One region of the Leclercia pneumoniae genome, then DNA from elsewhere that is predicted to be linked to it. Evidence: predicted binding sites of a transcription regulator. Region 1 holds the regulator's gene; each other region holds the start of a gene.

What was found. The regulator PhoB, encoded in region 1, activates phosphate uptake and scavenging genes when phosphate is short. The targets are predictions, from matches to a motif close to CTGTCATAAAACTGNCNNAT.
Region 2: the regulator PhoB is predicted to act here: its motif matches at 4,314-4,333, upstream of glpT (glycerol-3-phosphate transporter).
Region 3: the regulator PhoB is predicted to act here: its motif matches at 3,245-3,264, upstream of uvrB (excinuclease ABC subunit UvrB).

What each region holds. Positions count from the first base shown of each region.
Region 1 covers NZ_CP071383.1:935,105-942,277, reverse strand. The annotation lists gene proY (proline-specific permease ProY) at 1-572, opposite strand, end outside; gene brnQ (branched-chain amino acid transporter carrier protein BrnQ) at 650-1,969, opposite strand; gene phoR (phosphate regulon sensor histidine kinase PhoR) at 2,388-3,674, opposite strand; gene phoB (phosphate response regulator transcription factor PhoB) at 3,696-4,385, opposite strand; gene sbcD (exonuclease subunit SbcD) at 4,568-5,773, shown strand; gene sbcC (exonuclease subunit SbcC) at 5,770-7,173, shown strand, end outside.
Region 2 covers NZ_CP071383.1:2,956,844-2,964,016, reverse strand. The annotation lists gene JZ655_RS14370 (nicotinamide mononucleotide deamidase-related protein YfaY) at 1-134, shown strand, start outside; gene glpC (anaerobic glycerol-3-phosphate dehydrogenase subunit GlpC) at 168-1,358, opposite strand; gene glpB (glycerol-3-phosphate dehydrogenase subunit GlpB) at 1,355-2,572, opposite strand; gene glpA (anaerobic glycerol-3-phosphate dehydrogenase subunit A) at 2,562-4,190, opposite strand; gene glpT (glycerol-3-phosphate transporter) at 4,441-5,793, shown strand; gene glpQ (glycerophosphodiester phosphodiesterase) at 5,805-6,866, shown strand; gene inaA (lipopolysaccharide kinase InaA) at 7,099-7,173, shown strand, end outside.
Region 3 covers NZ_CP071383.1:1,306,416-1,313,588, reverse strand. The annotation lists gene yvcK (uridine diphosphate-N-acetylglucosamine-binding protein YvcK) at 14-922, shown strand; gene uvrB (excinuclease ABC subunit UvrB) at 974-2,992, opposite strand; gene JZ655_RS06145 (ABC transporter ATP-binding protein) at 3,740-4,456, shown strand; gene bioD (dethiobiotin synthase) at 4,404-5,120, opposite strand; gene bioC (malonyl-ACP O-methyltransferase BioC) at 5,113-5,868, opposite strand; gene bioF (8-amino-7-oxononanoate synthase) at 5,852-7,009, opposite strand; gene bioB (biotin synthase BioB) at 7,006-7,173, opposite strand, start outside.

The DNA of each region.
Region 1 (7,173 bases):
CCGTTGCTCCAGAGATTATGAATTCCGGTCGCTTCGCCGCCGTTGCCAATGCCCCAGATAATGATGCCAAAGCCGGCAGCAATCATCACAATGATGGTGGCGACTTTAAAGAACGAGAACCAGAACTCCAGTTCACCGAACACTTTTACGCTCATCAGGTTAACGGTGCAGATGATCATCACGACGCTTAAGACCCAGATCCAGTGCGGCACCGTGGGGAACCAGACGCCCATATAAATTCCGAACGCGGTCACATCGGCGATGGCCACAATCAGAATTTCAAAGCAGTAGGTCCAGCCGGTGATATACCCGGCCAGTGGCCCGAGGTTTTCCTGGGCATAGCGTGAGAAGGAGCTGGCTGAGGGGTTATGAACCGACATCTCCCCAAGGGCACGCATGATGATATAGGCCGCAGCGCCGCCAATAACATAGGCCAGCAATACGCTGGGACCGGCCATTTTTATGGCATCTGCCGAGCCATAAAAAAGGCCCGTGCCTATTGCAGAACCCAGTGCCATAAAGCGAATGTGACGGGCGGTGAGACCCCGCTTGAGTTTGTTAGAGCTTTCCATTTATGTCTTGCCATTCAACACAAAAAAACAAAAAACCACGGGGCCATAAGCCCCGTGGTTGTACATTCTGCCGTTGATTAATGCGCGTTCGATGTAACCTGGCGTCCTGCAGCACGATCCCAGATAACAGCCAATACCAGTGCAACAACGGTAGGCATCAGCCAGGCCAGCCCCTGCTCAGACAGCGGCAGACGCTGTGTCCAGGCAGGCAGTACGTCGCCAATAGCGGATGCTTTTATCCCGTCAAGGATACCAAAAATCAGGCTGATAAACATGGCCGGGGCAATAATTCGTGAGGAGTTATGCCACCACGGGCGGGTAAAGCTCAGCACAACCAGTACAATACACGGCGGGTAAATGGCCGTCAGTACCGGAATGGACACCTGAATCAGGTGGCTCAGTCCCAGATTCGAGACCGCCATTGAGAAGATGCCGAGGATAAACACCAGCGTGCGGTAAGAGAGCGGCAGATACTGCGCAAAGAACTCTGCACAGGCGCAGGTCAGCCCTACCGCCGTCACCAGACAGGCCAGGAAGATCAATACCGCCAGCAGGAAGCTACCTGCACCACCAAAGGTATGCTGCACGTAAGCATGCAGGATCGCCGCACCGTTAGCGCTCTGATCCACCAGCGTGGCGCTATCGGAACCCAGACGGAACAATGCCAGATAGAGCAGCGTCAGGCCCACGCCGGCCATCAGACCCGCCCAGATGGTGTAACGGGTCAGCAGACGCGCTTCCGTTACGCCACGGGAACGCGCAGCGTTGACAATAACGATACCAAACACCATGGCGCCCAGCGTATCCATCGTCAGATAGCCATTCACGAAGCCGTTAGAGAAGGCAGCGTTTTTATAGGCATCCATCGCATCGCTGATGGGGCCAGCAGGCCACATCACGGCGGCCACGGCCAGAACGATCAGCGCAACGATTTTCAGCGGAGCCAGGAAGTTACCTACCGTATCCAGCAGTTTGCCCGGATAGAGAGAAACCAGAATCACAAGCGCGAAGTAGACCAGGCTATAGATAAACAGCGGCATCGCGCCGTCGCCCGTCAGGGGCGCGATCCCCACTTCGAATGAGACGGTCGCGGTACGTGGCGTGGCAAACAGCGGGCCCACGGCCAGATAACAGACGGTCGCCAGCAGAATGCCAGCCACTTTACCAATCGGGGTGCTGAGGCTGTCTACGCCGCCGCCCACTTTCGCCAGCGCGATAACGGTTAGCACCGGCAGACCCACGGCAGTGATCAGGAAGCCAATGGCTGCCGTCCAGACGTGTTCACCCGCCTGCAAGCCAACCATGGGAGGAAAGATGATGTTGCCTGCGCCAACGAACAGCGCAAATGTCATAAAGCCCAGCGCAACGATGTCGCGCGATTTCAGATGATGGGTCATAAAACCTTACTGCCTGTGGATGTGGTGTTGAAAACGATGAATTTTTCGCCATCCCTGCCGGGACAAAACAGCGGAAAAAATACTCAATTTCAGTGGGATATACTCCCGTACTGGCGTGGAGAAGAATAGTTTTTCGATTTACCACGCAAATATAGTCGGTATGACGATATCTGGGGCGCAATTTAAACGCTTATAACGTTTAAAGGCAATATAGGATCTCAAAACCAGAACATTATGCCGGAATGAAAAGAGTGATTGGAACAATGAACCATGTATAAGAAAAACTCATGGCTAATCATGCGAACAAAAAAGCAACAGCAGTATGAAAATCATGCTCGCTTCGCCTGACTGCAAAGTAAACAGGCCAGCTTTCGCTGGCCTGTGGCAACTTCCGATTACAGCACTCCTCTCAGCCCTTTCAACTGGCAAGCAAACGTTCCGGAATAACGAAGCTGAAACGCGTGCTTACGCCGGGCTGGCTGGAGATATCGAGCCGGCTTTCATGGTGATTAATGGCATGCTTCACAATCGCCAGCCCCAGGCCACTGCCCCCGGTCTGCCGGGATCGGGCTTTATCCACCCGGTAGAAGCGTTCAGTCAAACGCGGAATGTGTTCTGGTGCCACCCCGGGTCCATCATCATCAACGCTGAACTCCGCGCCGGAAGCGACACGCTGCCAGCGCACCTTAATCGAGGTGCCCTCAGGGGTGTGATTCACCGCATTATATACCAGGTTCGAGATGGCGCTGCGCAGTTCATCTTCACTGCCGCGCACTTTTAACGTGTTGTCCACGTCGAAGCTCAGCTGGTGTCTACCGTGGCTTAAGGTCTGGGCTTCACGTTCGAGCAGGCGCAGCATCATCGGCACATCAATGGTATCGTTCAGCGCCAGCGTTGGTGCGGCTTCGATACGCGAAAGCGTCAATAACTGGCGAACCAGCCCCTCCATCCGGTGGGTCTGTTCACGCATGGTGTGCAACGCTTTCTCGCGCGGTGCTCCCTCCAGCGTCTGCTCCTGCATCATCTCCAGATAGCCCTGCAACACCGTTAACGGCGTACGCAACTCATGGCTGACGTTAGCAAAGAAGTTTCTACGCGCCCCTTCCAGCTGGTGCATCTGGGTCACGTCACGCGCCACCATCAACCACTGTTGATCGCTGTAAGGCATGACGCGGATCTCAAGATGACGGCTATTGTTCAGTACCAGATTGTGCGGGCGGGTAAAATCGCGCGCTTTCAGGTAACGGGCGAATTCCGGATAACGCAGCAAGTTAAGGATATTCTGGCCGTTATCGTCCGGCCAGCGCAGGCCAAGAAGCTGCTGCGCCAGGCCATTACACCAGAAGATCGCCCCCTCTTCGGTGGTCAACACCACCGCGTCCGGCAACGATTCGGCACCGCTGCGAAAGCGCTTAATCAGGCTACCCAGCTCGCGTCGACGCTTTTTATTACGCATCTGCATCTGGTGCAGGCCATACAGGAGCGGCTCCCAACTGCCGCTACCCGGCGGTGGGGTCATGCTTCTGTCTACCCATAGCCACCAGGAGAGACGCAATAAATTCCAGAAGTGCCAGATAAGCAGGCCGGTCACTGCCGCAAGTAAAAACCACGGAAGATAACCTAACACGGCCCCCAGAATCAGGGCCGGAATGCAGCATAAGATCAGTTCAAATAAAAGCCTTTTCCATGACAGACGTTCCAGCACGCGTCACACTCCTGTCATTGTTCAGTAACGGGTCGAGAATCGATAACCCGTGCCGCGGACCGTCTGCACCATGCGATCGTGCCCGCTGAGTTCCAGCGCTTTGCGAAGGCGCCTGATATGGACATCCACCGTCCGGTCTTCGACATAGACGTTAGTTCCCCAGACATTGTTGAGCAACTGTTCGCGGCTGTAGACACGCTCCGGGTGGGTCATAAAGAAGTGCAATAATTTGAATTCGGTGGGGCCCATATCGAGTGGGTTTTCGCCGGTCATGACGCGATGTGAGGTAGGATCCAGGCTAAGTCCCTGCATCTCAATCACCTCTTCCACCGCCATCGGCGAGATGCGGCGCATCACGGCTTTGATACGCGCCACCAGCTCTTTTGGCGAGAAGGGCTTGGTGATGTAATCATCCGCGCCGGTTTCCAGACCGCGGACACGATCCTCCTCTTCACCACGCGCGGTCAGCATCACCACCGGGATATCCCGGGTCAGGGCTTCACGTTTAATGTGTTTGATAAATTGCAGACCCGAGCCGCCAGGCAGCATCCAGTCCAGCAAAATAAGATCGGGCCAGGGTTCGTTGAGCTGGTTCACCGCACTGTCATAATCCTCGGCTTCAACGGGCTGAAAGCCATTTTGCTCAAGCACGAAACAGACCATTTCACGGATAGGTGCTTCATCTTCTACGACCAGAATACGTCTCGCCATACATTGCCCTGTCTTAATTAGGTTACATGATTGTAATGCGGCGTCATTATGCGTCAGATTTGTGACAGATTTATGAAAAACTGTTCCAGCTCAGATGGCAAGCTGTTGTTTTCTGGCAGCCGTGATTTTCCTGCCTTTAGACGTTTATAATCCCCTTCCCCTCTTTTTGCCACGGATCTGTTATGCGCATACTTCACACCTCAGACTGGCACCTGGGTCAGAATTTTTACAGTAAGAGCCGCGCCAATGAACATGAAGCCTTCCTCAACTGGCTGCTGGAGGTAGCGCAAGCGCAGCAGGTAGATGCCATCGTCGTCGCCGGAGATATCTTCGATACCGGATCGCCTCCCAGCTATGCGCGTGAGCTTTATAACCGTTTTGTGGTGAACCTGCAGCAGACCGGCTGCCATCTGGTGATTGTCGCAGGCAATCATGATTCCGTGGCGACCCTGAACGAATCCCGCGATCTGCTGGCGTTTCTGAATACGACCGTTATCGCCAGCACCGGACACCCACCGCAGGTGTTAAAAAAACGCGACGGCACCCCGGGTGCCATACTCTGCCCGGTACCGTTTTTACGCCCTCGCGATGTGGTGCAGAGCCAGGCGGGGATGTCCGGTGCAGAGAAGCAGCAGCATCTCCTGCAGGCCATTACCGATTATTACGCCAGACAATATGCCGACGCCTGTGCCCTGCGGAGCGATAGCGCCTTGCCGGTGATCGCCACGGGCCATCTGACGACCGTTGGCGCCAGTAAAAGCGATGCGGTCCGCGACATCTATATCGGCACGCTGGACGCGTTCCCGGCGCAGAACTTCCCGGCGGCGGACTATATCGCGCTGGGCCATATTCATCGGGCGCAGGTCATCGGCGGCTGTGAGCATATCCGCTACTGCGGCTCCCCTATCGCCCTTAGCTTTGACGAGACGGGGAAAAACAAAAGCGTGCATCTGGTCAGCTTCCATGACGGCAAGCTGAGCGCCGTCGAGACGCTGGAGGTGCCGGTAACCCAGCAACTGGCCGTCCTGAAAGGCGACCTGGCGTCAATTACCCAGCAGCTTGAACAGTGGCGCGGCGTCGCGCAAACCCCGCCAGTATGGCTCGATATTGAGATCACTACCGACGAATACCTGCACAATATGCAGCGCAAAATTCAGGCGCTCACCGAGGATCTGCCGGTAGAGGTGTTACTGGTGCGCCGCAGCCGGGAACAGCGCCAGAAAAGTCTGCTCGCCGCCCAGCGCGAGACATTGAGTGAACTGAAGGTGGAAGAGGTCTTCGAACGGCGACTGGCCCAGGAAGAGCTGGATGAAACACGGCGCGCGCGGCTGAATGAGCTATTTAACGATGCGCTGAATACCCTGAATGACGAGGAGTCGCACCCATGAAAATTTTGAGTCTGCGCCTGAAGAACCTCAATTCATTAAAGGGTGAGTGGAAAATCGACTTCACCGCCGAGCCCTTTCTCAGCAACGGCCTGTTTGCCATTACCGGGCCGACCGGTGCGGGGAAAACCACCCTGCTGGACGCCATCTGCCTCGCGCTGTACCACGAAACACCGCGCCTGAACACGCTCTCACAGTCACAAAATGATCTCATGACCCGGGACACCGCCGAGTGTCTTGCCGAGGTGGAATTTGAGGTCAAAGAGGTGGCCTATCGCGCCTTCTGGAGCCAGAACCGTGCCCGCAACCAGCCTGATGGCAATCTGCAGGCGCCGCGCGTTGAGCTGGCCCGCTGTGAAGATGGCAAAATCCTCGCCGACAAAGTGAAAGATAAACTGGAACTGACCGCCTCCCTGACCGGGCTGGATTACGACCGTTTTACCCGCTCAATGTTGCTCTCGCAGGGTCAGTTTGCCGCCTTCCTCAATGCAAAACCGAAAGAGCGTGCGGAGCTGTTAGAGGAGCTGACGGGAACGGAGATCTACGGCCAGATTTCGGCGAAGGTATTTGAAAAACACAAAGCCGCTCGCCAACAGCTTGAGATGCGCGAAGCGCAAGCCGCCGGGGTCGTGCTGTTAAGCGAAGAACAACAGCAGCAGTTAGTTCAAGGTTTGCAGGCACTTACTGACGAAGAAACCTCACTGCTGGCCGAACAACAGCGCCAGCAGCGCTGGCATCAGTGGTGGGTGCGCAGTGATGAACTGGCCCGCGCCCAGCAACAGGCGCAGGCTGCACATCAGCAGGCGCTTCACGCGCAAACGGATGCCCAGCCGCAACTGGCAAGGCTGCAGCTGGCCCTTCCCGCACAGGCGCTGCGCCCGCTATGGACGCGCGAGCAAGAGCAGAGCGCCTCTCTCACCCGTACCCGCCAGCAAATTTCAGAAGTGAATGCTTGCTTACGTGATCGGATGGCACAGCGGGGGCGCGTCCGTAACGGTGCAGCCCGCAGCATGGCGCAACTTGAGGCGCAACAAAAGCAGATGACCCTCTGGATGGAAGCGCATCGTCAGTTTGGTCTCTGGAGTTCGCACATTGCCGGTTGGCGGGCCCTTTTCAGCCAGCAGCAACGCGATAAACAGCAGTATGATGGCCTCAACAAACGGCTTGCGGAGTTTCAACAAAAACGCGCTGCGTTGCCGCAGCCTGCTCTGACGCTGTCGCCAGAGGAGACCGCCGCCGCCATTGAGCGACAGGTGCAACTGCGCCCAGTGCGCCAGCGCCTCGCCACCCTACAGGCTCGCTACCAGCCTCTGCAAAAACAACTGGCTGATAATCGCGACGGTCAGCAGAAAGGAGAAGCAGAGAAAACCCGTCTGGAAGAGACCCTGACGGCGCGCCGCCTG
Region 2 (7,173 bases), 2.0 Mb from region 1:
GCAACAGCCAGGCGGTGCGTCAGGAGGTGTGTGCGATGATGGCGCTCAACATGCTGCGGCGCTGGCTGAACGACAAACCGGTCGCCAGCGAGCATGGCTGGATCAATGTGGTTGATTCGCTGTTTGTTGAGTAACGGATGTGCCGGGGCGAACCGCCCCGGCAACGCTTAGCCCAGCGCCTTTGCCAGCAAGGTGATGGGATGTTCGCAGCGTTTGCTGGTGGACATTTCAATCTGCCATTTGCAGGTTTCGCAGTCGGTCACCACCAGATCGGCGCCGCTCTCCTCTATCTGCCTGAACAGCGGCGCGCCAATTGCCTGCGACGTGTCATAGTTTTCACGCTTAAATCCGTAGGTGCCCGCTATCCCGCAGCAGCGCGAATCCAGCACCGTCAGCTCCAGCCCGGGGATCAGCCGCAGCAGCTCCAGCGTATACAGCGACCAGCCCATCTTTTCCATATGACACGGGGTGTGATACACCACCTTCAGCGGCAGGTTGCCCAGCGGTAAGGTCTTCCCGCTGTCCAGCATGCGCCACAGAAACCGCGTTGCCAGTTCAATATGGTCGCGCAGATCGGTGTTATCCACGTCCAGCAGGTGGGGGTACTCATCGCGAAGGGTGAAGGTGCAGGTAGACGAGGTAGCCAGGACCGGTATCCCTTTCCCGACGATCGCATCACGCAGGGAGGTGACATTGCTGCGGGCTTGCCTGCGCGCTTTGTCCGTAAAGCCGTTGGCAATCAGCGGCACGCCGCAGCACTTTTCCTTGCTGAGGAGCTGTACACCCGTACCCATCGCGTTCAGCACTTTCAGCAGGTCTTTTCCCAACTGCGGGTGGTTGTAATTCACGTAGCAGCCATGGAAGAACGCCACCTGATCGGCAAAGCGGGCCTGCTCTGCCGCCACCGATTTGTACCAGCGACGGAAGGTGCCGTGGGAGTATTTCGGCAGGCTGCGGTGGTGGTCAATTTTCAGCGTCGCGTCGAGCAGCCGGCGTACCGGTTTCAGGGAGGTGGCGGCATTCACCAGCGGCGCGAAGGGCGTGGAAACGCTGCCCATCAGGTCGGTATGGCTGAGGATCGCATCGCGCAGCGTCGGTTTTTGCGTGCTGTACTGCGCCCGTGCGCGCTGGATGATGTCGCCGATTTTGACGTCTGACGGACAGGCCACCTCGCAGCGCTTGCAGTTAATGCAGTATTTCAGCGCATCATCGTAGAGTGCGGCGTCTTTCAGACGCAGGCGCTCGCCGTCAGGCCCGGCCTGTTTTGGGCCAGGATAACGCGGGTTCACGCCGCTGACCGGGCAGACCGTGGTACACACCGTGCATTTTATGCAGCTTTCGAAACGGCTATCGCTCATTGTTCTGCCTCCATGCGTTGAATAATCTGCTCTGCGGCATGAAGCGCCGTGATAGCACACACGCCGCCGCCACAGCCCTGGGCAATCGGATCGTAGCCGCCCAGAATCGAGCCGATGGCGTAGAGACCGTTAAGCGACTGGCCGTTGAGCTGCGGGTGCAGGCGGTTATCAACAATCACGCCAAACTGCTGCCAGGGCTGCGGCGTAAAGAAATCACTCTGATACCAGTCCGAACGGGAGGCGCTCTGCCGGACATCCAGCCCCAGAATGGCTTCGCGGATCCCCTCGCGGGTACTCAGTAAGCCGTTACTGAAGAAGCTGCCGCTGGCCAGTACCACGGCGCGTGCGCGCAGCGGAATGTCACCGTGGTTTCGCGTCCACACCTCGCTGACCTCGCTATCAGACAGCGTGATCTTTTTCACCTCGTCACCCGCCATCCACACGCCGCCCTGGGCAATAAATTTTTGCTTAAGCTGCGTGTGCAACCGAATACCCGGTACGGAAGGGGGAAGGGTCGGCAGCAAGCCGAGCGTGCACGGCAGGCGGTCCGACAGCCAGCGCCAGAGTCGATTGGCGGTGAGGCCAAAGCACGCAGGCATCAACAGGGCATCACACTGTTCAGCGAGCGGCCTGAGCGCGTCATACAGCAGCGGCCAGTTATCGTCGTTATCCAGCAGCCGCGCGATATTCACTGCCCGAAACTCGCTGGGGTTTTCGCGCAGCACGTCCAGTTCGGGAAGGTCTATCTCCGCCGCCGTCGCGTTAATGCCGCGCTGACAGAGCGAGGCCGCCGCCAGGTGCGGCTGAAAATCAAGAAAACCGCCAATCCCCACCACCATTACGCGTTCTGCGCCGAACGGGGCGACAGGAACGTCTTCCGGGCTGAGCCACGCGGAACGCAGGGTGCCGAGCGGCGTCACGCGCTGGTGATTTTTCTCAGCGCTGCCCTGCATCCGCGCGCCACAGGCGCTCAGCAGCCTTTCGGTTTCTTGCGCCAGGCGGGCAATGTTGTGCTCGCCGATCAGGCTGTAGGGGTGCTCAGGCGCAAGTGCGCCGCGACAGGCATCGTCGAGGAGATCCAGCGATCCGGAAGAGAAGTGCAAAGCGCTCTGCCCGCGGGTGACGATGGCGCAGCGCAGACCACGTTGCGTGAGCGTGATCCCGCACAGCAGCCCTGCCAGTCCGCCGCCGACAATGACGGTATTAAATTTCATTATGTGGCTCCTTCTCCAGGCCGCAAAGTCCCTGATAAACCCAGCGGGTAAACTCGCTTTCACGCAGGGCATCGCCCCAGGCAACGGGCTGAATGCCTTTCCAGCGTTCATTGAGGAAATCGCTGAGCTGGGTCAGGGACTGCGTTGAGGTGGTGGCGTGAAAGCGTTGCAGCAGCCCGGCGGCGCGACAGGCGCAAAGCTCGCCCTGACAGGTACCCATGCCGACGCGCGTGCGGCGGCGAAGATCGAGCAGCGTATTGACCGTCAGGTTCTCGACGGCATATTGCACCTCGCCTGCGGTCACCGCTTCGCACTCGCACACCAGGCTGCGGCTTAGTCGCCCCTCGCCAAGCCACTGCGGCGTTCTGTCGCCGTGGCGATAAATAGCAGAGCCGCGCAGCGGGGCGGGCAGAGAGATGATTTTCTGTAGCGTTTTCTCGGTGGACTGACGCGAGCCGGGCAGGGGCTGTTCTGCCGTGACGCACGGGGTGGTGTTACCAAGCTTGCGGCAGACCGCATCCGTGGCCCACTCCGCCATCAGGCGATAGGTCATGAGCTTGCCGCCGGTGATGGTGATAAAGCCCTCCATGCCGTCACGTTGGGCATGATCGAGCAGGACAATTCCCCGGCTGACGTTGCGCCCGCTGGGGTCGTTATCGCTGGCAACCAGCGGCCGCACGCCCGCATAGGCGCGCAAAATGCGGGTTTGTGCCATCATCGGAGCCAGTTTCTCGCCTTCGCGCAGCAGAATATCCACCTCTTCGGCCGTCACCCGGTTAACGTCAATCTCGCTGTAATCGACGTGGGTAGAGGTGGTGCCGATAAGCGAAATGGTGTCGCCCGGGACCAGAATATCGGCGTCGGAAGGCTTACGACAGCGGTTGATGACGTGGTTGTTGATGCGATGGTCGAGGATCAGCAGTGAACCTTTCGCCGGGAACATGCGGAGGGATAAGTCGGCGTATTCCGCGATGCGCTGCCCCCAGATCCCCGCCGCATTGATAACCACGGCGGCGTACAGTTCGCTGCGCTCGTTATATTGCGGGTCGAACACCCGCACGCCGCGCACAGTGTTGCCGTCGCGGATAAGCCCGGTGACTTCATGCCCGGTCAGAATGCGCGCGCCGTGTTCCCGTGCGTCCAGCATATTGGCGGCGGTCAGGCGAAACGGATCGACCGTGCCGTCGGGGACTTTCACCGCACCGGTGAGGGCCGGGTTGACAGAAGGCTCCAGCCGACGCGCCAGCGCCGGGTCGATGGCCTCGGCCTGGATCCCGGCGGCCGTACAGGCGGTGATAAAGGTTTGCTGAAACGCGAGATCGTCTTCGGGGAGGGTAATGAACAGTCCGTTGGTCGGCTCGACGCAGTGGCGGGCGATGCGTTTCAGGATCTGGTTTTCCGTAATGCACTCCCGCGCCGACTCGCCGTCGGTTACCGCGTACCTCGCGCCGCTGTGCAGCAGGCCGTGGTTGCGGCCCGTGGCGCCTGTCGCAATATCATGGCGCTCCAGCAGGGTCACGCTCAGGCCACGCAGGGCGCAGTCGCGGGCGATGCCGGCCCCGGTTGCGCCGCCGCCAATGATTATTACATCGCTGTAGCGAGGATCGAGAACCGTCATTGTCTTCCCTCTATGTTCGTTTTTTATCATTTAGCCACACTAAAAATGTGGTTTGTTTGATTTCGAACATAAACGCGCGTTATTCGAAAGTGAAACGTGATTTCATGCGCTATTTTGCGCATTCTGTCATATTTCTGTAACAATCTGTGCGTTGATTCACAGTAACAATCACCGTGATTTCTTAACATCCCCGCCTCTGGAATCGGGTGCGAAGCACCTTCTCATTCATCACAAGGCCACGGAGGCTGTCATGCTCAGTATCTTTAAACCTGCGCCGCATCGGGCGCGTCTGCCAGAGGCAGAGATAGATCCGCTTTACCGCCGTCTGCGTTGGCAAATCTTCCTGGGGATTTTCTTCGGGTACGCGGCATATTATCTGGTACGTAAAAACTTCGCGCTCGCCATGCCGTATCTGGTAGAGCAGGGCTTCTCGCGCGGTGATTTAGGGTTTGCGCTCTCGGGGATCTCGATCGCCTACGGCTTTTCCAAGTTCATTATGGGGTCGGTGTCGGATCGCTCGAACCCGCGCGTGTTCCTGCCAGCCGGTTTGATTCTGGCGGCCGCGGTGATGTTGTTTATGGGCTTTGTGCCCTGGGCGACCTCCAGTATCGCGATTATGTTTGTGCTGCTGTTCCTCTGCGGCTGGTTCCAGGGGATGGGCTGGCCGCCGTGCGGACGCACCATGGTGCACTGGTGGTCGCAGAAAGAGCGTGGCGGGATTGTGTCGGTCTGGAACTGCGCGCATAACGTGGGCGGCGGTATCCCTCCGCTGCTGTTCCTGCTCGGGATGGCATGGTTCAACGACTGGAAAGCTGCGCTTTACATGCCGGCGTTTGGCGCGATCGTGGTAGCGATTATCGCCTTCGCCCTGATGCGCGATACGCCGCAGTCCTGCGGCCTGCCGCCAATCGAAGAGTATAAAAACGACTATCCGGACGACTATAGCGAACAGCATGAAGAGGAGCTGACGGCCAAACAGATCTTCATGAAGTATGTGCTGCCCAACAAACTGCTGTGGTACATCGCGGTAGCCAACGTTTTCGTTTACCTGCTGCGTTACGGCATCCTCGACTGGTCGCCAACCTACCTGAAAGAGGTGAAACACTTCGCGCTGGATAAATCCTCCTGGGCCTACTTCCTGTATGAATACGCGGGTATCCCGGGCACGCTGATTTGTGGCTGGATGTCGGACAAGGTCTTCCGCGGCAACCGTGGTGCAACGGGTGTCTTCTTTATGACCCTGGTGACCATCGCCACCGTCGTTTACTGGCTTAACCCACCGGGCAACCCGGGCGTGGACATGGCCTGTATGATTGTGATCGGCTTCCTGATCTACGGCCCGGTGATGCTGATTGGCCTGCATGCCCTTGAGCTGGCACCGAAGAAAGCAGCAGGGACGGCGGCAGGCTTTACCGGCCTGTTTGGCTACCTTGGCGGCTCGGTCGCCGCAAGCGCCATTGTCGGCTATACCGTTGACTTCTTCGGCTGGGATGGCGGCTTCATGGTCATGATTGGCGGTAGCGTACTGGCGGTACTGCTGCTGATTGTTGTCATGATTGGTGAAAAACGTCATCACGCCGAAATACAGGCACGTCGTCAATAAGGAGCATTACGATGAAACTGACTCAACTCGCGACCGGCCTGCTGCTGGCCGGTGTCATGACAGGCTCGGCGCTGGCGGCAGACAAGATTGTCATTGCTCACCGCGGCGCCAGCGGCTATCTGCCCGAGCATACGCTGCCCGCGAAAGCGATGGCTTACGCGCAGGGGGCGGATTATCTTGAGCAGGATCTGGTGATGACCCGGGACGACCATCTGGTCGTCCTGCATGACCACTATCTTGACCGCGTCACCGATGTCGCCGACCGTTTTCCCGACCGTGCCCGCAAGGACGGCCGTTATTACGCCATCGACTTCACGCTTGACGAGATCCGCTCGCTGAAATTTACCGAAGGCTTCGAGATTGAAAACGGCAAGAAGGTGCAGGTCTATCCGGGGCGTTTCCCGATGGGCAAATCCGACTTCCGCATTCATACCTTTGAAGAGGAAATCGAGTTTGTGCAGGGGCTGAACCACTCTACCGGTAAAAACATCGGCATCTACCCGGAGATCAAAGCGCCGTGGTTCCATCATCAGGAAGGGAAGGACATTGCGGCGAAAACGCTGGATGTGCTGAAGCAGTACGGCTACACCAGTAAGAAGGATAAGGTCTACCTCCAGTGCTTTGATGCGGCTGAACTCAAGCGCATTAAAACCGAGCTGGAACCGAAGCGGGGGATGGATCTCAATCTGGTGCAGCTGATTGCCTATACCGACTGGAATGAAACGCAGGAGAAGCAGCCGGACGGCAAGTGGGTTAACTACAACTACGACTGGATGTTTAAGCCGGGCGCGATGAAGCAGATTGCCCAGTACGCCGACGGCATCGGGCCGGATTACCACATGCTGGTGGCGGAGGGCTCAACGCCGGGTCACATAAAGCTGACGGCAATGGTCAAAGAGGCGCATGCGAACCATATGCAGGTCCATCCTTTTACGGTGCGAGCCGACCAGTTGCCTGATTATGCGACGGACGTGAACCAGCTTTACAACGTGCTGTACAACCAGGCAGACGTTGATGGGCTGTTTACGGATTTCCCCGATAAGGCTGTGGAATTTTTGAACCACAAGCGTTAATGACAGACGTAACCTCATCCGGCCTGCGATTTCGCAGGCCGGGACCGCCGAACCCTCGCCACTAACCCTTTACGCAGCCTTACTCCGTTCGCCTATCCTGCCTGCCATGAATAAAGCCTTTATTAAGTGGGACATTGTCTGCTTCCCGACACAAATTGTTGAGATTTTTCCTAATCATGTTGGTTATCATAAGGCTGATTATTTACCTGTGAATAGTAACGGATGGTACAGCATGAACATGGCTGCAAAAGATAAAGAATTTAGCCATTGGTGGGCCACAGAAGGCGACTGGGTTGAAGAACCGAAC
Region 3 (7,173 bases), 370 kb from region 1:
TGAAGGAATGTTTATGCGCAACCGCACTTTTGCCGACCTCGATCGCGTGGTGGCCCTCGGTGGAGGGCACGGCCTGGGACGAGTGATGTCATCTCTGTCATCTCTTGGCTCACGCCTGACAGGGATTGTAACTACCACTGATAACGGGGGCTCAACGGGTCGAATTCGCCGCTCTGAAGGGGGGATCGCCTGGGGCGACATGCGTAACTGCTTAAACCAGTTAATTACCGAACCCAGCGTCGCCTCGGCCATGTTTGAGTACCGTTTTGGCGGTAATGGCGAGCTTTCGGGTCATAACCTCGGAAATCTCATGTTAAAGGCGCTGGACCATCTCAGCGTCAGGCCTCTGGAGGCGATCAATCTCATTCGCAACCTGCTTAAAGTGGATGCGTTTTTGATTCCGATGTCCGAATTGCCGGTCGATCTGATGGCTATTGATGCCGACGGCCACGAAGTCTATGGCGAAGTGAATATTGATCAGCTCACCGTAGCGCCAAAAGAGCTGATGATCTACCCAAGCGTGCCTGCCACCCGCGAAGCGGTAGAAGCGATAGGCGAAGCAGATTTGATACTGATTGGCCCCGGCAGCTTTTATACCAGCCTGATGCCGCTGCTGTTGATTAACGAGCTGGCGCAGGCGCTACGCCGTACACCGGCACCGGTGGTCTATATCGGTAACCTGGGGCGCGAACTCAGCCCGGCCGCGGCCAGCTTAACGCTGGCGAACAAATTGCAGCTGATGGAGGAGCGGGTCGGTAAGAAAATTATCGATGCGGTGGTCGTGGGGCCCAAAGTGGATACTTCAGGAATGGAGGGACGCGTGGTGATCCAGGAGCCGCTGGAGGCCAGCGATATCAAATATCGTCACGATCGACATCTGCTGCGTGTCGCGCTGGAAAGCGCCATTCAGGCATTGGGCTGAATGACGTTTTGACCGGTTCCCTCACCTCTCGGGCGAGGGAACCGAGATTAATCACGACGCCGCAATAAACAACTCTCGCAACTGATGCAGCTGATCGCGAAGCTGCGCCGCCTCTTCGAACTCGAGGTTCTGCGCATGCTCCATCATCTGGCCTTCCAGTTCGTGTATTTTCTGCTGCAACGCTTTTGGCGTCAGTAACGCGGAATCGTCTTCCACTATGACCGGGCGCGCTTTACCGCGGCCTTTGGCTTTGGTCTTGGCAATGTTCTGACCCAGCGCCAGAATATCCACCACTTTCTTGTTCAGACCCTGTGGCGTGATGCCGTGCTCTTCGTTGTATTGTTGCTGCTTCTCACGACGACGCTCGGTCTCACCAATCGCTTTCGCCATCGACGGGGTGATCTTATCGCCGTAGAGAATCGCCTTACCGTTTACGTTACGCGCGGCACGGCCAATGGTCTGAATCAGTGAACGCTCAGAGCGCAGGAAGCCCTCTTTATCAGCGTCGAGAATCGCGACCAGCGACACCTCAGGCATGTCCAGCCCTTCTCGCAGTAAGTTGATGCCCACCAGCACATCAAACTCGCCCAAACGCAGGTCGCGGATAATTTCCATACGCTCGACGGTATCGATATCCGAGTGCAGATAACGCACCTTTTCGCCATGCTCTTCCAGGTATTCGGTCAGATCTTCCGCCATGCGCTTGGTGAGGGTCGTTACCAGCACGCGCTCGTTGATAGAGGCCCGGGCGCGGATCTCAGAGAGCAGATCGTCAACCTGCGTCGCCACCGGGCGCACCTCTATGATCGGATCAAGCAGACCGGTCGGACGCACAACCTGATCCACTACGTCGCCGCCCGACTTTTCGAGCTCATAGTTGCCCGGCGTCGCTGAAACGTAGATGGTTTGCGGTGCCAGTGCCTCGAACTCTTCAAATTTCATTGGGCGGTTGTCCAGCGCGGAAGGCAGGCGGAAGCCATACTCCACCAGCGTCTCTTTACGCGCCCGGTCACCGCGATACATGCCGCCGATTTGCGGAATGGTTACGTGGGATTCATCCACCACCAGCAGGCCATCCGCCGGCAGGTAGTCAAACAGGGTCGGCGGCGCCTCGCCCGGCCCGCGCCCGGAGAGGTACCGGGAGTAGTTTTCGATGCCGGAGCAGTAGCCCAGCTCGTTCATCATCTCCAGATCAAACTGGGTGCGCTGGCTCAGGCGCTGCTCTTCCAGCAATTTATTGTTGGCAAGCAGCACCTTACGGCGATCGCCCAGCTCGACTTTAATCTCTTCCATCGCCTGTACGATACGCTCGCGTGGGGTCACGTAGTGGGTCTTTGGATAGATGGTGTAACGCTGGATCACCGACTCCACATGGCCGGTAAGCGGGTCGAACAGCGACAGCCGCTCTACCTCTTCATCAAACAGTTCCACGCGCAGGGCGATATCGTCGGACTCGGCGGGGAAGATATCAATCACCTCGCCGCGCACGCGGAACGTACCGCGCTGGAAGGCCTGATCGTTGCGGGTGTACTGCAGCTCGGCCAGACGGCGCAAAATGGCGCGCTGATCGATAATCATGCCCACCGTCAGGTGCAGCATCATTTTCAGATAGAGATCCGGGTCGCCCAGACCGTAAATCGCCGATACCGAGGCCACCACCACCACATCGCGACGCTCAAGCAGCGCTTTGGTGGCAGAGAGTCGCATCTGCTCAATATGTTCGTTTACCGAGGCATCTTTCTCGATAAAGGTGTCCGAACTTGGGACATAGGCCTCAGGCTGATAGTAGTCGTAGTAAGAGACGAAATACTCAACGGCGTTTTCAGGAAAGAACTCTTTCATCTCGCCGTACAGCTGCGCCGCCAGGGTTTTATTTGGCGCCAGCACCATGGTCGGACGTTGCAGGTCGGCAATGACGTTGGCAACGGTAAAGGTTTTACCCGAGCCGGTTACCCCCAGCAACGTCTGATGCGCGAGACCATCCTCCAGCCCCTCTTTCAAACGGCGAATCGCTTCTGGCTGGTCGCCAGAAGGACGGAAAGCGGAATTCAGTTTGAACGGTTTACTCATTAACAACGACCTGATGATCAATTATACGGCAGGTGAGTAATTTTACTCGCGATACGGTTTTTTGCCAGTAAATTATACTGGATGAAAAACCAGTAACGTGAATTGCCATTTCTGTTACCGCCTACTCTTTAACCGGTTTACTGCGCAAAATTTCGCCTGCAACCCGCCAGAATGCGGAACTTTTTCGGTTATCCCCAAAACTTTTCCTTTTTTAACATTTGTCAAGACGAGCCCACGTACTTTTGTCATTAACCATGACACTTTCTTGACAGACATTGCTTTTATATAACTTATTGATAATAAAAAAATATTAAGAAAAGACGGGTTTCGCAGCAATTCAGGCGCAGGCCGCGTATTCTCTCGCTTACCTCACGTTTTCTAACTCTAATGCACAAGGTTATCCACAGGAATAGTGGATAACTCATTCCAGCCCGTAGCCGCCGCCGCTCTGCTAATTCCCGGTTTTTTAACCCAACGCGGCAAGAAATTTTTTTATCGCTAAATTTTGGTGATCCTCAGCGAAAAAAGGCAGAGCAAATTGGTGGGATCTTGCTCACACTCCCGGCAGAAAGGCGCTGCACCATTACTCTTCATGGCTGGCACTGCGGCAGTGCAATCTTCTGCGATTGAGGGAGAAACTTTGCGGCGGGTTCCGAAAAAACGGTGTTTTTTGCCCTCTTCTGACTCTGTGGCAAGGGTTTTGCAGTACATGTCAGGTCATCGTCGCCAGCCTAAGGAGAAAACACGATGTTGAGCCTCCGAGCCGTTAACCAGTACTACGGGAATCAGCATACGCTATGGAATGTCGATCTCGACCTGCCCCCCGGCGTGTGTACCGGTATCGTCGGCCAGCCCGGCATGGGGAAAACCACGCTGATCCACTGTATTGCGGGTTTGCTGCCCGTCGCCAGCGGCAGCATGGTGTGGCATGAGGCGGGCGCCCCTCCCTACAATCTGTTAGGCGTGGCAGCGCAGACGCGCCATCAGCTAGGCATTGGCTATGTGCCGCAAGAGCGGCGCATCTTTTCACAGCTGACGGTAGAGGAGAACTTACAGGTTGCGCGGATGGCAAAGGGAGACATGGGCGGCACCATGAATGGCGAGATCTACGACCTCTTCCCGGAACTCTACCCTTTGCGCCGGTTACGCGCGTCGGGTATCGGTGAGGCAGAGCAGTACCAGCTGGCGCTGGCGAATACGCTGGTGACCCGTCCCCGGCTGCTGATCCTGGATGAACCCAGCCGCGGGCCAGGGCAGTCGTTCGCCGTGAAGCTGGCGCAGCTGCTGGTGCGGCTTAACCGGGAGTTAGGGTTATCGGTTTTACTGGCAGAACAGCAGCTGTCGCTGATCCGCCGGGTCGCGGATCGCTTTTGTTTACTCTATCGCGGGCGCAACGTTGCGCAGGGACGCGTTAGCGAGCTGGACGATCCCCTGCTGGCCCACTGGATGGCGTCAGCGCGCTAAGGGAGAGATAGCGCCCCACCTCTGCCGTATCGCCGTGCTCACCCAGCCAGGGGATCTCGCCCAGCAGCGGTGCGGGGATGAGCCGGGTCAACGACGCCATATACTCCGCGTGGCGTTTACCCGGCGGTACGACATCGTTGGCCACCCAGCCCGCCAGCCGGAGTCCGGCCTGCTCTACCGCCTTCGCGGTCAGCATGGCGTGGTTAATACAGCCCAGTTTCACCCCTACCACCAGGATCACCGGCAACTGCTCAGTCACTACCCAGTCGGCAAAAGTCTGTGTCTCTGAGAGTGGCGTGAACCACCCACCGGCCCCCTCTACCAGCACCCAGTTGGCCTGCTGTTCAAGGGTACGCAAGCCGGCAGAGAGGATCGAAAAATCGATGGGGCGCCCTTCGTCAGCGCTGACGATGTGCGGGGAAGTCGGCTCCGCAAAGGTGTAAGGGTTCACCCGATCGTAGGGCAGCGCCACGCTGCTGTTGTGCTGTAATGCCAGCGCATCGCTGTTACGAAGCCCCTCTACGGTCATCTCGCTGCCCGACGCAACCGGTTTGTAACCTGCCGTACGGTACCCCAGGGCGGAAGCTGCCTGTAACAGCGCGGTGCTGGCAACGGTTTTGCCTACCTCAGTGTCGGTGCCGGTGACGAAAAAGCGGTTAATCACGTTCGATAATTCCATGAAAGAGTTGATAAGTTAGCGGAAATTTTCCGTTCTGCTGCGGCCAGGCCAGCGCTAACTGCTGTAACGCTCTACGGGTCAGCAGTTTACCGGCACGCCCTTCGTGCAAATGGGTGGCTCCAATTCCCTTCAGGGATCGCATCGCCTGCAGGGCATCATCAAACGGCAAAGTGACCGTCTGACGCTTTACCCGGCAACGCCAGCCAGAGAGGGCTTCTGTGAGCTGCTGCGCCGTTAAAAAGCGGTTAGCGTGGGCGCGGTCATCTATCGCTCGCCAGGCCTGATTCAGCTCCGGCAGGGAGTCGTTCAGAAGTGTGGTAAATGCCACCTGCCCTCCAGGCCGCGTCACCCGGTAGAGCTCGGCGAGCGCCTGCGGCAGGCTGGCGCACCACTGTACCGCCAGGTGGCTCCAGACCAGATCGAAACCGGCATCCGCCAGCGGGATAGCCTCGATATCCGCCAGCAGGTAGGCGTCTGCGGCCTCGTTGCTGCGGGCCTGTTCAAGCATCGGTGCGCTGAGATCCATCGCCGTCACGTGGCAGCCCCGACTGCGCCAAACGCGGCTATTCCCGCCCGGACCGCAGCCTGCATCCAGCACCCGGCTGGGGGCGATGTCCCCCAACAGGGCCAGCAGCCCCTGCGCGCTGTGTCGCTGCAGCGCGTCATGGTTAGCATAGCTCTGGGCAGCGCGGCCAAAGGCAGCGGCAATCGCCTGTTTATTCACTTGCGGCATGGAGCGCCTCCAGAAGCGTCGTGATATCTGCCGCTTTATGAGCGGCGGTGAGGGTCAGGCGCAAACGCGCCGTGCCCGCAGGCACCGTAGGCGGTCGGATCGCCGTCACCCAAATGCCCTGGCTTCTGAGCTGCTGCGCCAGATGCAGCGCCCGGCCATTCTCGCCGACAATCAGCGGTTGAATGGCACTGTGCGAGTGGGTCACCTGCAGCGGCAAACCCTTCACACCACGGCGGAACTGTTGAATATGCTGTGCCAGTTTTTGTCGCCGCGCATCGCCCTCTTCACCCCGAATGAGGTTAAACGCCGTCAGCAGCGCGACCGCCTGGGCAGGCGGCATGCTGGTGCTGTAGATGAGATGGCGTGCAAACTGCAGCAGATAATCGGCAACCTCGTCGCTGCACAGCACCGCCGCGCCGCTGACGCCCACCCCTTTACCGAAGGTGACGACCAGCAGGTCCGGTTTGACCTGCTGACAAGCCGCGCTGCCCCGCCCTTCCGGGCCGGTGATGCCGATCCCATGGGCATCGTCCACCAGCAGCCAGCCCTGTCTCTGCCAGGTAGCTGAGGCCAGCGCCGCTAAGGGCGCGCTGTCGCCATCCATGCTGAAAATCCCCTCGGTCACAACCAGCTGTTGGCCGGCGCAGGGTTTATCCAGCAATTCGGCCAGCTGCGCAGGATCGTTGTGCGCAAAGCGGCGTAACTGCGCCGGGCTGAGGCTGGCCGCCTCCAGCAGCGAAGCATGGCTCAGACGGTCGGCCAGGATCCGATCCGCTTTACCCGGCAGAGCCGCAATGAGAGCCTGATTCGCCGCAAAGCCCGAGATAAACAGCAGCGCACGTGGATAGCCTAACCAGCCGGCCAGATGTTCTTCCAGTGCCTGATGCGCACGGGTATAGCCGCTGACATGGCCCGAGCCGCCGCTGCCGACACCGTACTGCTCAGCCCCCTGCTGCCAGGCACGAATAACCTCAGGATGTTGGCTCAGCCCAAGGTAGTCATTGCTGGAGAAGTTGCAGTAGCGCTGCTGGTCGCGGGTGAGAAACCGGCCCGCGCCGTTCTCTACCACCGTGCGCACGCGCAGCGCGTCTGCCGCCCGGCGTGCGTCCAGGGCGGCGGTGATCCGTTGCTGCCAGGTCATACCGTTGCCGCGTTGTAGAACTGTTCAGTGTCGGCGTTGAAAAGTTGCTGCTCCAGCTGATGCTGTTGCTCAATGTCGCCCGTGGCTACCGCGGTCTGCTGCGGATTGAGCCCCAGCTTACGGAACAGCTGAACGTCTTTGTCCTCTTCCGGGTTCGGGGTGGT